3 regions of the Arthrobacter sp. NPDC057388 genome follow, and region 1 is predicted to be linked to each of the others. Evidence: predicted binding sites of a transcription regulator. Region 1 holds the regulator's gene; each other region holds the start of a gene.

Evidence for each region. Region 1 encodes HrcA, which represses chaperone genes, less so after heat shock. Its sites were predicted from a motif close to TTNGCACTCGNNNNNNNCGAGTGCNAA; they were not measured.
Region 2: groL (chaperonin GroEL) is a predicted target of HrcA. The motif match lies at 2,398-2,424, and genes of this name have one in related genera.
Region 3: ACFUTU_RS16490 (FmdB family zinc ribbon protein) is a predicted target of HrcA. The motif match lies at 2,369-2,395, and genes of this name have one in related genera.

What each region holds. Positions count from the first base shown of each region.
Region 1 is NZ_JBHVBL010000048.1:16,105-20,310, reverse strand. Features, by position in the region: gene hemW (radical SAM family heme chaperone HemW) at 1-90, shown strand, start outside; gene ACFUTU_RS18150 (DUF4870 domain-containing protein) at 263-682, opposite strand; gene ACFUTU_RS18145 (DUF3097 domain-containing protein) at 857-1,711, opposite strand; gene hrcA (heat-inducible transcriptional repressor HrcA) at 1,936-2,949, shown strand; gene dnaJ (molecular chaperone DnaJ) at 3,008-4,132, shown strand; gene ACFUTU_RS18130 (16S rRNA (uracil(1498)-N(3))-methyltransferase) at 4,135-4,206, shown strand, end outside.
Region 2 is NZ_JBHVBL010000009.1:109,911-114,116, reverse strand. Features, by position in the region: gene ACFUTU_RS06815 (LytR C-terminal domain-containing protein) at 6-647, shown strand; gene ACFUTU_RS06810 (cold-shock protein) at 806-1,009, shown strand; gene ACFUTU_RS06805 (ABC transporter substrate-binding protein) at 1,009-2,313, shown strand; gene groL (chaperonin GroEL) at 2,602-4,206, shown strand, end outside.
Region 3 is NZ_JBHVBL010000038.1:21,469-25,674, forward strand. Features, by position in the region: gene ACFUTU_RS16475 (GNAT family N-acetyltransferase) at 112-732, opposite strand; gene galU (UTP--glucose-1-phosphate uridylyltransferase GalU) at 739-1,644, opposite strand; gene ACFUTU_RS16485 (5-formyltetrahydrofolate cyclo-ligase) at 1,732-2,343, shown strand; gene ACFUTU_RS16490 (FmdB family zinc ribbon protein) at 2,492-2,776, shown strand; gene cpaB (Flp pilus assembly protein CpaB) at 2,928-3,674, shown strand; gene ACFUTU_RS16500 (hypothetical protein) at 3,754-4,059, opposite strand; gene ACFUTU_RS16505 (AAA family ATPase) at 4,059-4,206, opposite strand, start outside.

The DNA of each region.
Region 1 (4,206 bases):
CCCGGGCAGGTCTTCAGGGGCCGCCTCGTCCTCACGCTGAAGGGCCGGCTCTTGGCGGACGCCGTGGTCCGCAGGATCCTGCCCGACTAAATGGGCCCACGCCCGCAGGGTTCCCTGGCCGAGCGCTTGCAAGGTTGGGGGCGGGTTTGGGCCCACGCTCGCAGGGTTCCCTGGCCGAGCGCTTGCAAGGTTGGGGGCGGGTTTGGGCCCACGCTCGCAGGGTTCCCTGGCCGAGCTTGCGAGGCTAGGGGGCGAGTGGGGACTACTTAATCCAACGCAGGTTGTACTGGTACCGGTGCGGCTGGCCCTTGTTGACGTGGACGCCGGCGGACACCGCGAAGCAGGTGAGCGCGATCCAGATCAGCGTGGCCAGGACGGCAAACAGGTTTCCGACGACGGGAAGCAGCACGAGGAGATTAGCCACGAAGGCCGCGATGGTCGGCGGCAGGGTGAAGTTGAGGGCTTCCTTGGACTCCTGCGCGGTGAAGGGGCCGCGGTCGCGGAAGATGAGGTAGATCAGCAGCGCCGGGACACAGCCGAGGATGCCGCCGAAGTGCGCCAGGGTGGCCCACTGCCGGTCCTCGCTGGCGGTCAGCGGAAGCGCGTTGGCCGGTACGCCATGGTACTGGGGCAGGTCCTGGCCGGACTGTGTGTCCCTGCGGTCGCGAGCGTCTTCTGCCACGGTGTCTTCCTTTAGCTTGCGTTGGTGCGATCGTGCTTTGGTGCTGCGGTGCTGCGGTGCGGCGCCGGGGGCCGCGGTGCGGTGACGCCGTACCAAGGATACCGGGCCGTAGGGGTAATCGCGGCTCAACGCTGAAACCACGGAAAGTAGCGGCGTGAACCGTGGCCGTGGGGACTAGGGGACGGTCAGGAAATCAATGACCTCTTCGACCCGGCCCAGCAGGGCGGGCTCGAGATCGGCGTAGGTGCGGACGGCGCCGAGGAGTTTCTGCCAGCCGAGGCCGATATCCTCTTTGGTTTCGTGCGGCCAGCCGAAGGCAGTGAGAATCCCGGTTTTCCAGTCCGTCCCGCGCGGCACCACCGGCCACTGCGGAATCCCCAGCACCGACGGCCGGATCGCCTGCCAGACGTCGACATACGGGTGGCCCACGATCAGCACGTTTCCGGCAGCGCCGGGGGAGGCCATCACCGCGTCCGCGATCCTGGATTCCTTGGAGTCGGGAACCAGATGGTCCACCAGGACGCCCAGCCTGCGGCCGGGACCGGGGCGGAAGGAAGCCACCGCCGCCGCCAGGTCATCGATGCCGTGCAGCGGCTCGACGACGATGCCCTCCACCCGGAGGTCGTCACCCCAGACTTTTTCCACGAGTTCGGCATCGTGCTTGCCCTCAACCCAGATGCGGCTGGCCTTGGCCACTTGGGCGCGCTGCCCTTCCACGCGCACAGAACCTGACGCTGTTCGTGCGGACGTTCCTGCGCCTGCGGGCTTCGCCTTGGGGGCCGGCGGCATCAGGCGGATCGGCTGTCCCTCCAGGAGGAATCCGAAGCCAAGCTTGAAGGACCGGGACTTGCCGCGGCGGTCTTCGAGCGCCACCACGTGCATGCCGCCGGACTTTTCCACCCGGGTCACTGCTCCCACCCAGCCGGACTGGGCATCCTCGAGCACCATGCCACGTTCCACCGGCACCTCGGGCAGGCTCTTCCTGGCGGGCGCTGCCATCTCCTGCGGGCCCCAGTTCTGGTACTGCATTCGTTCACCGCTTCGCATTAGGAATTTGCACAGGTAGGAGCCGCCCCGGCGGCGGGGATGCCCCCGGGGGACAGGCGCCCGGAATTTCGCCCGGAGCGGTACCAATGCTAACAACGCGGCGACTCATATTAGACTTGTTAGCACTTAGGCATGTCGAGTGCTAACCACAGCGTTTCCGGGCGGGAATCATGCCCGGCACGGTTAAGGCCAGAAGGAGGTGGACTGTGAGCGAACCACGGAAGCTTGAGGTGCTGCGCGCCATCGTGGAGGACTATGTCCATTCCCGCGAGCCCGTCGGTTCCAAGGCGCTGGTGGAGCGGCACCACCTTGGCGTTTCCAGCGCCACCATCCGCAACGACATGGCGGCGTTGGAGGACGAGGGCCTCATTACGGCCCCGCACACCAGCGCAGGCAGGATTCCCACCGACAAGGGCTACCGGCTGTTCGTCGACCAGATCTCGGCGGTCAAGCCGCTCTCCCCGGCGGAGAAACGCGCCATCCAGACACTGCTGGAGGGGTCAGAGGACCTCGACGACGTCCTGGACCGCACGGCCCGGCTTCTGTCCCAGCTGACCAACCAGGTCGCCGTCGTGCAGTACCCCCACCTGAGCCGTGCCGTGGTGCGGCACATCGAATTCGTGCTGCTGGCGCCGCGCAAGGTGCTGATCGTGCTGATTGCCGACTCCGGCAAGGTCGACCAGCGCGTCGTCGACGCCGGGCAGGATCTGTCGGACGACACTCTCGCCGCCCTGCGCACCCGGTTCCTCACCGGTGTCGCGGGAACACCGGTGGCCATCCTGCCCCAGCACCTGGCCGCCGTCGTGGCCGGCTGCACGCCCGCCGAACGTCCGGCTGCGGTTGCGCTCGGCAAGGGGCTGGAAGGCCTCGCGCACAACAGCCGGGAAGACCGCATGGTCATGGCCGGAACGGCCAACCTCGCGCGGTCCAACGTGGACTTCCCCCTCAGCATCGGCCCAGTCCTTGAGGCCCTCGAGGAGCAGGTGGTGATGCTGCGGCTCCTGAGCGACATGGCCCAGGACCCGAGGGGAGTGGCCGTCAGCATCGGCCGCGAAAACCCCTACGACGGGCTGGCCGAGGCGTCCGTGGTTGCCACCGGCTACGGCCCGGACGCCAGCGCCAAGGTGGGCATCCTCGGCCCCACCCGGATGGACTACCCCACCACCATGGCCGCCGTCCGCGCGGTGGCCCGCTACCTTTCGAGGATCCTGGGACCGTGACCGCACGCCCCGCACATCCTCTGACCACAGGCAGTACAACCAGGAAGAGATACGAACTTTGAGCAGCCACTACGACGTTCTTGGAGTCTCCCCGGAAGCCACCGGCGAAGAGATCAAAAAGGCCTACCGCAAGCTGGCCCGCTCGCTTCACCCGGACGTCAACCCGGGCGAAGACGCCGCGGAACGGTTCAAGGCCGTAACCCACGCCTACGAGGTGCTGTCCGACCCGCAGAAGCGCCGCGTCTACGACACCACCGGCAATGAAAACGGCACCGACAACGGCTTCGGCGGCGGCTACGCCGGGCAGGGCTTCGCGTTCCAGGACATTTTCGACACCTTCTTCGGTGCCGGCGGCACCTCCGGACCCGCCTCCCGGGTCCGCCGCGGCCAGGACGCGCTGATCAGTGTCCGGATCGACCTGCGCGACGCCGTCTTCGGCGTCAACAAGAAGCTGGAAGTGGACACGGCCGTCACCTGCCCCACCTGTGAAGGCTCCTGCTGCCAGCCGGGCACGCACCCGGAACGCTGCGACATCTGCGGCGGCAGCGGCCAGGTGCAGCGGGCCGTCCGCTCCATCCTGGGCCAGGTCATGACCGCCGCTCCCTGTGGTTCGTGCGAGGGCTTCGGCACGGTCATCAAGGACCCCTGCAACGAGTGCAGCGGCCAGGGCCGCATCCGCAGCCGCCGCTCCCTGACCATCAAGGTCCCCGCGGGCGTGGCCACCGGCACGCGGATCCAGCTCTCCGGGCAGGGCGAGGCCGGCCCCGCGGGCGGGCCGTCCGGCGACCTGTATGTGGAAATCCGGGTCAACAACGACTCCACTTACGTCCGCGAGGGCGACGACCTCCACGCGACCCTGAACATTCCCATGACCGCTGCGGCCCTTGGCACGGAACTGAGCCTGGAAACCTTTGACGGCAAGCAGGAGATCGACGTCAAGGCGGGAACCCAGTCCGGCGAGATCATCACCCTCCGCGGGCTCGGCGTGACCCACCTGCGGGGCTACGGCCGCGGCGACCTCAAGGTCCACCTGCAGGTGGAAACGCCGTCCAAGCTCGACCCCGCGCAGGAGGACCTGCTCCGGCAGCTGGCCAAGCTCCGCGGCGAGCAGTTCTCCGAGGGCAAGCTCGCGGCCAGCGGCGGCGTCTTCGCCAAGCTGCGGGACCGCCTCGGTAACCTGTAGCGGTGAGCAACCCCGTATTCTTCACCCCGGCCGGTGCGCTGGACACGGCCGTTCCGGGTTCCCTGTTCGTTCTC
Region 2 (4,206 bases), on a different contig from region 1:
TTACCATGACTAATTTTGCTCGGGACGAATTCGACAGGGTACCTGAGGTCTCCTCCCGGCAGGGCGTACACCGCGCTGTCTCCGCGCCGTCGCGGCCAAAGTTGTGGCCCATCCTTTCCGTCGGAATCGGGGCGCTCGCCGTGGGCCTGGTGGCTTTCCTCCTGCTGCCGCAGCTGGGCTTCCAGCCCGCCATGGCGCCGCCCTCCGCCGCGGCAGCCGGCACCTCTGCGCCGGCCGGCCCGACGACGGCACCCTCCGAAAGCCCGGCGTCCGGCGCCGCCGCACCGGAGCCGCAGTCCTCGGCTGACTCCGAAGCGGCTTCCCCTTCGGCCCTGCAGCCCGCCACCTCGGAAACCATCGCCCCTGCAGCCGTGGACAAGTCGCAGCCGGTCGCCGTCTTCAACGGAACGCTGACCGCCGGCCTGGCCGGGCGCGTGGGTGCCACGGTCCAGTCGGACGGCTGGGTGCTCGGTGAGGTGGCCAACTGGCAGGGATCGCCGCAGCAGCAGTCGGTGATCTTCTACTCGGACGCCGCGCACCGTGCCAACGCCGAAGCCCTCGGCGCCCTGCTGAACATCCCCACCCTGGTGGAAAGCGCGGACTTCCCGACGCCCGTTGCCGTGGTGCTCGGCCCCGGGTACCAGTAGCCATCCCGGTTACGCCTGAATAACTATTGCCCCCGCCCCGGGCGGCCGGCCTCCGCTGGCACGTCCCTGTTTGGATAGAGTGAAGGCAGGCTTCAAGGCGTAATCAACGGCACACACCGACGTGGGCCTTACGGAAGCAAGCTGAAAGTGTGGGGATCATGGCATTGGGAACCGTGAAGTGGTTCAACGCGGAAAAGGGCTACGGCTTCATTACCGTTGACGAATCGGGCGACGACGTCTTTGTGCACTGGTCGGCCATCCAGACCGACGGCTACCGTTCGCTCGACGAAGGCCAGCGGGTGGAGCTGGAAGTGGGCGAAGGCGACAAAGGTCCGCAGGCAGAAATGGTCCGGCCCGTCTAGTGGTACGCGGCACACGTTTCCCCGGCACAGCTTTCCGGGGTGCTGCTGCCCGGGGCACCGCCGCCTGGTGTGCCGCCGCTGTGCTGGCACTCGGTGCCTGCTCCGCATCCGGCGACAATGCCCGGACGGCTCCGGTTGAAGCCAGTGGGGACGCAACCTTGCGGATCGGGCTGATCCTCGACAACACCGGGCCCCAGGCCTTTCTGAACGCCGCACAGCTGGCAGCGGCCAGGCTCGCCGTCCAGCAGATCAACGCTGCCGGCGGCCACAAGGGCCGGCCCGTGGAGCTGCTGCCCGAGACCACCGGCAGCGACACCGCCGCGCAGGCCCGGGAGCTCGTCAATGCCAAAGCCGACGTCGTCATCGGCCCCACGGACTCAAGCCGGGCCCCTGCCGCCATCGACGTGCTCTCCAAGGCCGGGATCACGCTCATCTCACCCGCCAACACGGCGCCAGAACTCAGCAGCTACAAGAGCGGCGGCTACTACTTCCGCACAGCCGCGGCGGACGTCGCCCAGGCGCCTGTCCTGGTGAAAATCGCCAGGGATGCCGGGGCCAAGAGCCTCGCGGTGGTCTATGAGGACGGGAACTACGGGCAGGAACTGTCTGCAGCGGTGTCAGCTTCCGCCGAGGCCGCCGGGCTTGACCCCGTGACAGTTAGCGGCTTCAAGGCCGGCGAGGCCCGGAAGTCCGCGGCCGCCGCCCGCGACGCCGCGCCGGACGCCGTCGTCGTCATTGCCCGGGACGGTGCGCAAGGCGCCCTTGCCGAGCTGGCCAACGCCGGGTTGGCCGGCAACAAACTCATCCTGACCGACGGCGCTTTCCGGCAGTACGGCTCCGACCTCGGCTCGAAGGCACTGGAGGGCGCACGCGCCCTGGTGCCCGGAACCTTCCCCTCGGCCCACTTCCAGGCTGAACTGGTGGCCATCGACGCCGGGCTCAAGGACATGACGTTCGCGGCGGAGACGTATGACGCCGTGAACCTCGCGGCCCTGGCCGCCGCTGCGGCAGAGGACGACGCCGGTGCCTCCATCGCCGGTACCCTCATCGCCGTCTCCGGCGGCACGCCCGGCACCCGTGCCTCCTCAGCGCAGTCCGGCAAGCCGACTCCCTGCAGCACGTACAAGGATTGCCTCGCCGCTATCCGGGACGGGAAGGCCATCGACTACGACGGCGAGTCGGGACCCGTCCGCTTCGATGCCAACGGGGACGTCACCGCGGCGAGGTACATGGTGTTCAGCTACGGGGCGGACAACAAGGCCAAGCTCACGGGCAGCGAGGCTGCCGGCAGGTCCGCCGGCTGATCGCTGGCAGCGAATACTCCTTCGCCCGGCGGGACAAACACCGCCATCTGCTTGCACTCTCCCCGGGGGAGTGCTAATTATTGATTAGCACTCCAGCGTGCCGACTGCTAAAGGGTCGTCCGGTCCAGGCCGGTACCTTACGGCGGCGGCGCAAGGAGCGAAAGAAACACCTGGTTGGGGTGAGATCCGGACTGTCGGGCGTACAGAGGCCCGCGGAAGGGATCGTCCGTCGCGGGCACCGCAGCGAGGTTCCTTCTTAACGACTGTCCCGAAAGGACTACTGCCGTTATGGCCAAGATCATTGCATTTGATGAAGAGGCACGCCGCGGTCTTGAGCGGGGCCTGAACACCCTCGCCGACGCCGTCAAGGTCACCCTCGGCCCGCGTGGCCGCAACGTCGTCCTCGAAAAGAAGTGGGGCGCCCCCACGATCACCAACGATGGTGTCTCCATCGCCAAGGAGATCGAGCTGGACGATCCTTACGAGAAGATCGGCGCCGAGCTGGTCAAGGAAGTTGCCAAGAAGACGGATGACGTCGCTGGCGACGGCACCACCACGGCCACCGTCCTGGCCCAGGCCCTGGTCAAGGAAGGCCTGCGCAACGTCGCGGCCGGCGCTGACCCGCTGTCCCTCAAGCGCGGCATCGAGAAGGCCGTCGAGGCAGTCACCGCTGAACTGCTGGACTCCGCCAAGGAAATCGAAACCAAGGAAGAGATCGCAGCCACGGCTTCCATCTCCGCCGGTGACGACGAAATCGGCGCCCTGATCGCCGAAGCCCTGGACAAGGTGGGCAAGGAAGGCGTCATCACGGTCGAGGAATCCAACACCTTCGGCCTCGAGCTGGAGCTCACCGAAGGCATGCGCTTCGACAAGGGCTACATCTCCGCGTACTTCGTCACGGACACCGAGCGCCAGGAAACGGTCCTCGAGGACCCGTACATCCTGATCGTCAACTCCAAGATCTCCAACGTCAAGGAACTGGTTGCTGTCCTCGAGAAGGTCATGCAGTCCAACAAGCCGCTGCTGATCATCGCCGAAGACATCGAGGGCGAGGCCCTGGCCACCCTGATCGTCAACAAGATCCGCGGCACCTTCAAGTCCGTCGCCGTCAAGGCTCCGGGCTTCGGCGACCGCCGCAAGGCGCAGCTGGCCGACATCGCCATCCTCACCGGCGGCCAGGTCATCGCCGAGGAAGTCGGCCTCAAGCTTGAGACCGCCGGCCTCGACCTCCTGGGCAAGGCACGCAAGGTTGTCGTGACCAAGGACGAGACCACCATCGTCGAAGGTGCAGGCGACGCAGACCAGATCGCCGGCCGCGTTTCCCAGATCCGCGCCGAGATCGAAAACTCCGACTCCGACTACGACCGCGAGAAGCTGCAGGAGCGCCTGGCCAAGCTGGCCGGCGGCGTTGCAGTCATCAAGGCCGGTGCCGCCACGGAGGTTGAGCTCAAGGAGCGCAAGCACCGCATTGAGGACGCTGTCCGCAACGCCAAGGCTGCCGTCGAAGAGGGCATCGTTGCCGGTGGTGGCGTGGCCCTGATCCAGGCCGGCGCCAAGGCATTCGCCAACCTGCAGCTCGAAGGCGACGAAGCAACCGGTGCGAACATCGTCCGCGTTGCCATCGACGCCCCGCTGAAGCAGATCGCCTTCAACGCCGGCCTCGAGCCCGGTGTTGTGGTGGACAAGGTCCGCGGCCTGCCCGCCGGCCACGGCCTGAACGCAGCATCCGGCGAATACGTCGACCTGCTTGCTGCCGGCGTGAACGACCCCGTCAAGGTCACCCGCTCTGCCCTGCAGAACGCGGCTTCCATTGCCGGCCTGTTCCTCACCACCGAGGCCGTTGTGGCCGACAAGCCGGAGAAGGCTGCTCCGGCCGTCGGCGGCGGCGACGAC
Region 3 (4,206 bases), on a different contig from region 1:
AGGAATGTTGTGGCTCCTGTGGCATTCGTCTCGGTGTGTCGCGACCGAGGTTCAAATCAATGGAGTTACGCGGCTAACCCGGCTCTGACCAGCCGCTCTGCAGGTCAGCGGTCAGGCGGACCTGGTCCTCAGCCAGCGGCTCAGGAGGCCTTCCGGAACCTCCTCCGACGTCAGCGCGAAGGAGCGGTGGTCCGCCCATTCTCCGTTGATATGCAGGAAGCGCGGGCGGTAGCCCTCGTCCCTGAACCCGAGCTTTTCCACGACGCGCAGGCTTGGACCGTTTTCCGGGCGGATGTTGATTTCCATCCGGTGCAGGCCAAGGGTCCGGAAGCAGTGGTCAGTTGCCATCGCCACGGCGGTGGGCGCAATCCCGTGGCCGGCCTTGGCCTGGTCCACCCAGTAGCCGAGCGTCGCCATCATCGCGGATCCCCAAACGATGGAGGACACTGTCAGCTGCCCCACGATGACCGGATCACGGTTTCCGGGAGTCCATTCCGCGATCACAAACGGCAGCGCTGTAGCCTGTGCCGCCTGGGTGTTCAGGGACCGGACCATCTGCCGGTAATCGGGCAGCGACCCGCCCGGGATCGGGTTGGACGCTTCCCAGGGCGCCAGCCAGTCGCTGTTGCGTGAACGGACCTCAGTCCATTCCTTCCGGTCGCGGTACCTGATGGGGCGCAGGACAAGGTCCCCGCATTCCAGCGTGACCGGCCAGATGTGGCTGACCCTCATGAAGGGCTATTCGGACAAGCGGGCGGCGACCTGCGGAAGCCAGTCACGCAGACCGGGGCCGAGGTCGTCGCTGTCGATGGCGAGCTCCACGCAGGCCTTGAGGTAGCTGAGCTTGTCCCCCGTGTCGTACCGGCGGCCGCGGAAGACCACGCCGTAGACGCCGCCGCCTTCGCCGTCCCTGCTGGCCAGCTCCTGCAGGGCGTCCGTCAGCTGGATTTCTCCGCCGCGGCCGGGTTCGGTCTTTTCGAGCACATCGAAGACGTCAGGGTGGAGCACGTAACGGCCGATGACGGCCAGGTTGGACGGCGCTTCATCGGCGTCCGGCTTCTCCACCAGCTTGTTGATGCGGACGAAGCCCTCGCCGTCGATCTCGGAAATGTCCGCGCAGCCGTAGGCGCTGATCTGGGAGGGCTCCACCTCGATGAGGGCCACCACGGAACCACCGGTCTTGGACTGCACCTCGATCATGGTGCTGAGGAGCTCGTCGCGGGCGTCGATGAGGTCGTCCCCGAGGAGCACGGCGAACGGCTCGTAGCCGACGTGCTGGCGCGCACGCAGCACCGCGTGCCCAAGGCCCTTGGGGTCACCCTGGCGGACGTAGTGGATGTCGCCCAGGTTGCTTGCGGCCTGGATTGACTCCAGCTTGGCGGTATCGCCCTTGGCCTCCAGCGTCGCCTCCAGGGCGGGAACGCGGTCGAAGTGGTCCTCGAGTGCGCGCTTGTTGCGTCCGGTGATCATCAGGACATCGCTCAGGCCAACTTTGACGGCTTCTTCAACGACGTACTGGATGGCCGGCTTGTCGACCACCGGCAGCATCTCCTTGGGCATGGCCTTGGTGGCCGGCAGGAACCTGGTGCCGAGACCCGCAGCGGGGATGACGGCCTTGCGGACTGAACAATTAGTGGAAGTCACTGGTCTAATCTATCCGAGGGAACATTCATACGGTAAATGCTTGCGGCAGGGGCCCGGCCGCCTGCCCCTGCGACAAAGGGAGGGCCCATGCCAACAGGCACCACGCAGTCGAAGGACGGGATCCGTTCGCGGCACCGGCAAGTCCGGGCCACGCTGACACCGGCGGACCTTGCTAATGCCGGCGACGGCATCGCTTCCCATGGCCTGCCCTGGGCGGAGGCCATCGCCGCGGGCAAGCCGGCGACCTTCACCGCCTACCTCGGCGTCGATTTCGAGCCGCCCACCCTTCCCCTGCTGCATGCCCTGTATGAGGCGGGGCACAGCATCCTGCTCCCGGTCTGCGAACCGGACCGGGAGCTCAGCTGGGTCTTCTGGACCCCGGACAGCGAGTTCATCCGCAGCAGGTACGCGCCCATTCAGGAGCCGGCCGGGGAGCGCCACGGCCTGGACACTGTGCGCACCGCCGCCGGAATGTTCATGCCGGCAACCGCCGTGGACCGCAGCGGCAACAGGATCGGACAGGGCGGCGGGTATTACGACAAATTCCTGGCTGCAGCGAACGCCGGCGGCCTGCATCTGCCCAAGGCAGCCATCATCTACGACATGGAGCTCCTGCCCGCTGAGACCATCCCGGCTGAAGATTTCGACCGTCCCGTCGAAGCAGTGCTCATGCCCTCCGGGCTGGTAGCGTTCGCGTGACCTCGCCCGGGCCGGGGTGCTAGAATTGGCACTCAGGCCCTGCGACTGCTAATGGAGTCATTTCCGCCACGGTGATCCGTCAAGGAGAAACCGGGAGGTGAAGCCCGGCAGCACGGGACCTGTCGTTTGTCCAAGAGGAGGATCTACAGTGCCCACGTATGCCTATGCCTGCAAGGATTGCAGCCATGCCTTCGACATCGTGCAGTCTTTCACCGACAGCACTCTGACGTCCTGCCCCGAGTGCCAAGGCACGCTCCGCAAGAAGTTCAACAGCGTGGGCGTGGTCTTCAAGGGCTCCGGCTTCTACCGGACTGACTCACGGGATGCCAAGGGAAGCACCGTCTCGGCTTCCCCGGCGGCGGCAACACCGGCCCCCGCGGCCGCCTCTTCGGCTGCTTCATCCGCTGCTCCGGCAGCCGCAGCCGCAAGCTAGGCGCGCGCCCGCGGCAGGGCAGCCTTCAAGCTGCAGTCGCTTCCAAACTTCAGGAGTCCGGCCGGGTTTACCCGGCCGGACTCCTTTGCTTTTTCCACATACGGCGGCCCGGATCTGTCAGGGCCGGGAGGGCAACCAGTAGCGTGGCGGCATGCCAGTCACCGGAATTTTCCCCGCACGGGCGTCCCGCCCGGCCGTTCGTCCGGGGCGCCGCGGCGCCTTGTCCGGTCCTGCCGCCCGCCAGCGCCCGCGCGGACGCCGGTTTGCGGGCTGGCTGAACCGCAACCGTCGCCTTGCCGTGGCGTTGCTGCTGTGCGCAGCCGCGGGGATCGCCGTCCACCAGCTGACTCCCGCCCCTGCCCGGACCGTGAGCGTCCTGGCCGCTGCCCGTGACCTGCCGGCCGGAGCAACCCTGAACGGCAGTGACGCCGTGCCTGTCAACGTGCCGCCTGCCGTGGTGCCGGACGGCACCTTCACTGACAGCGCCGGGGTCAGCGGCAGACAACTGGCCGCGCCGCTGCGCAAGGGCCAACTCCTCACCGATGCGCAGCTCGTCGGACCCGGCCTGCTGACTGGGGCGCCGCCCGGTTCTGCTGCAGTTCCGCTGCGGATGGCGGATCCCTCCTCCATCCAGCTGGTCTCGCCGGGGCAGCTGGTGAACGTGGTGCTGACCAGCGGCAACGGCTATGAACAGGCATCAGCCTCGAAGGTGCTCGCCCGGTCAGTGCCCGTCCTGTGGACCTCCGGCCAGGAGAGCCAGGGCGGCCAATGGCTTGCGGCCGGTGATTCAGACGGGCTGCTGGTTGTGGCCGCGACGCCGGACCAGGCCAGCGCGCTGGCGGGAGCGTCCACCCAGGGGAAGCTGTTCTTTGTGCTGGTGGGACCCAATGCGCGCTGACACGGACCAGCGCGTGCGCCCCATTCTGCCCCAGCGCCCCAGTCTGCCCCGGTGCCCCCATCAGCACCCGTGCGGCAAATCAGCCCCAGTGCGGAGGCTTCTGCTCCTTCAGCCATGCGTCGTGGTCGTTGTCGGATTCGGAGTCGCCCCACGTGCGCGGATCGTCCTCGGCCGCTTTCTTCGGTACCACCCCGCCGCGCTGCTGCTTCACCGGCTTCACCGGTTTCACGGGTGCCTCCGGCTCCACGGGTGTCACCGGCTTCGCTTCGGCAGGTTTCCCTCCACTGCTTTCGGCGGCAGCGCCGGCTTTTGCGGCAGCACCGGCGAGCTTCTCCCCCGCAGGCGGGGCGGGCGTCCCGTTCGGATTCACGTCATCGGATGCCATTACAGACCCTCCGTCCGTTCACCTGCCGGCTGCGCACTGCCGGCAGCCTCATTCCCGGCAGCGTCCACAGAGGCGTCTGCATCGTCGCCGGCTGCCTTGGCGGGCTGGCCGGCGCCGTCGTCTTCCCGGTCAGCTGCTCTACGCCCA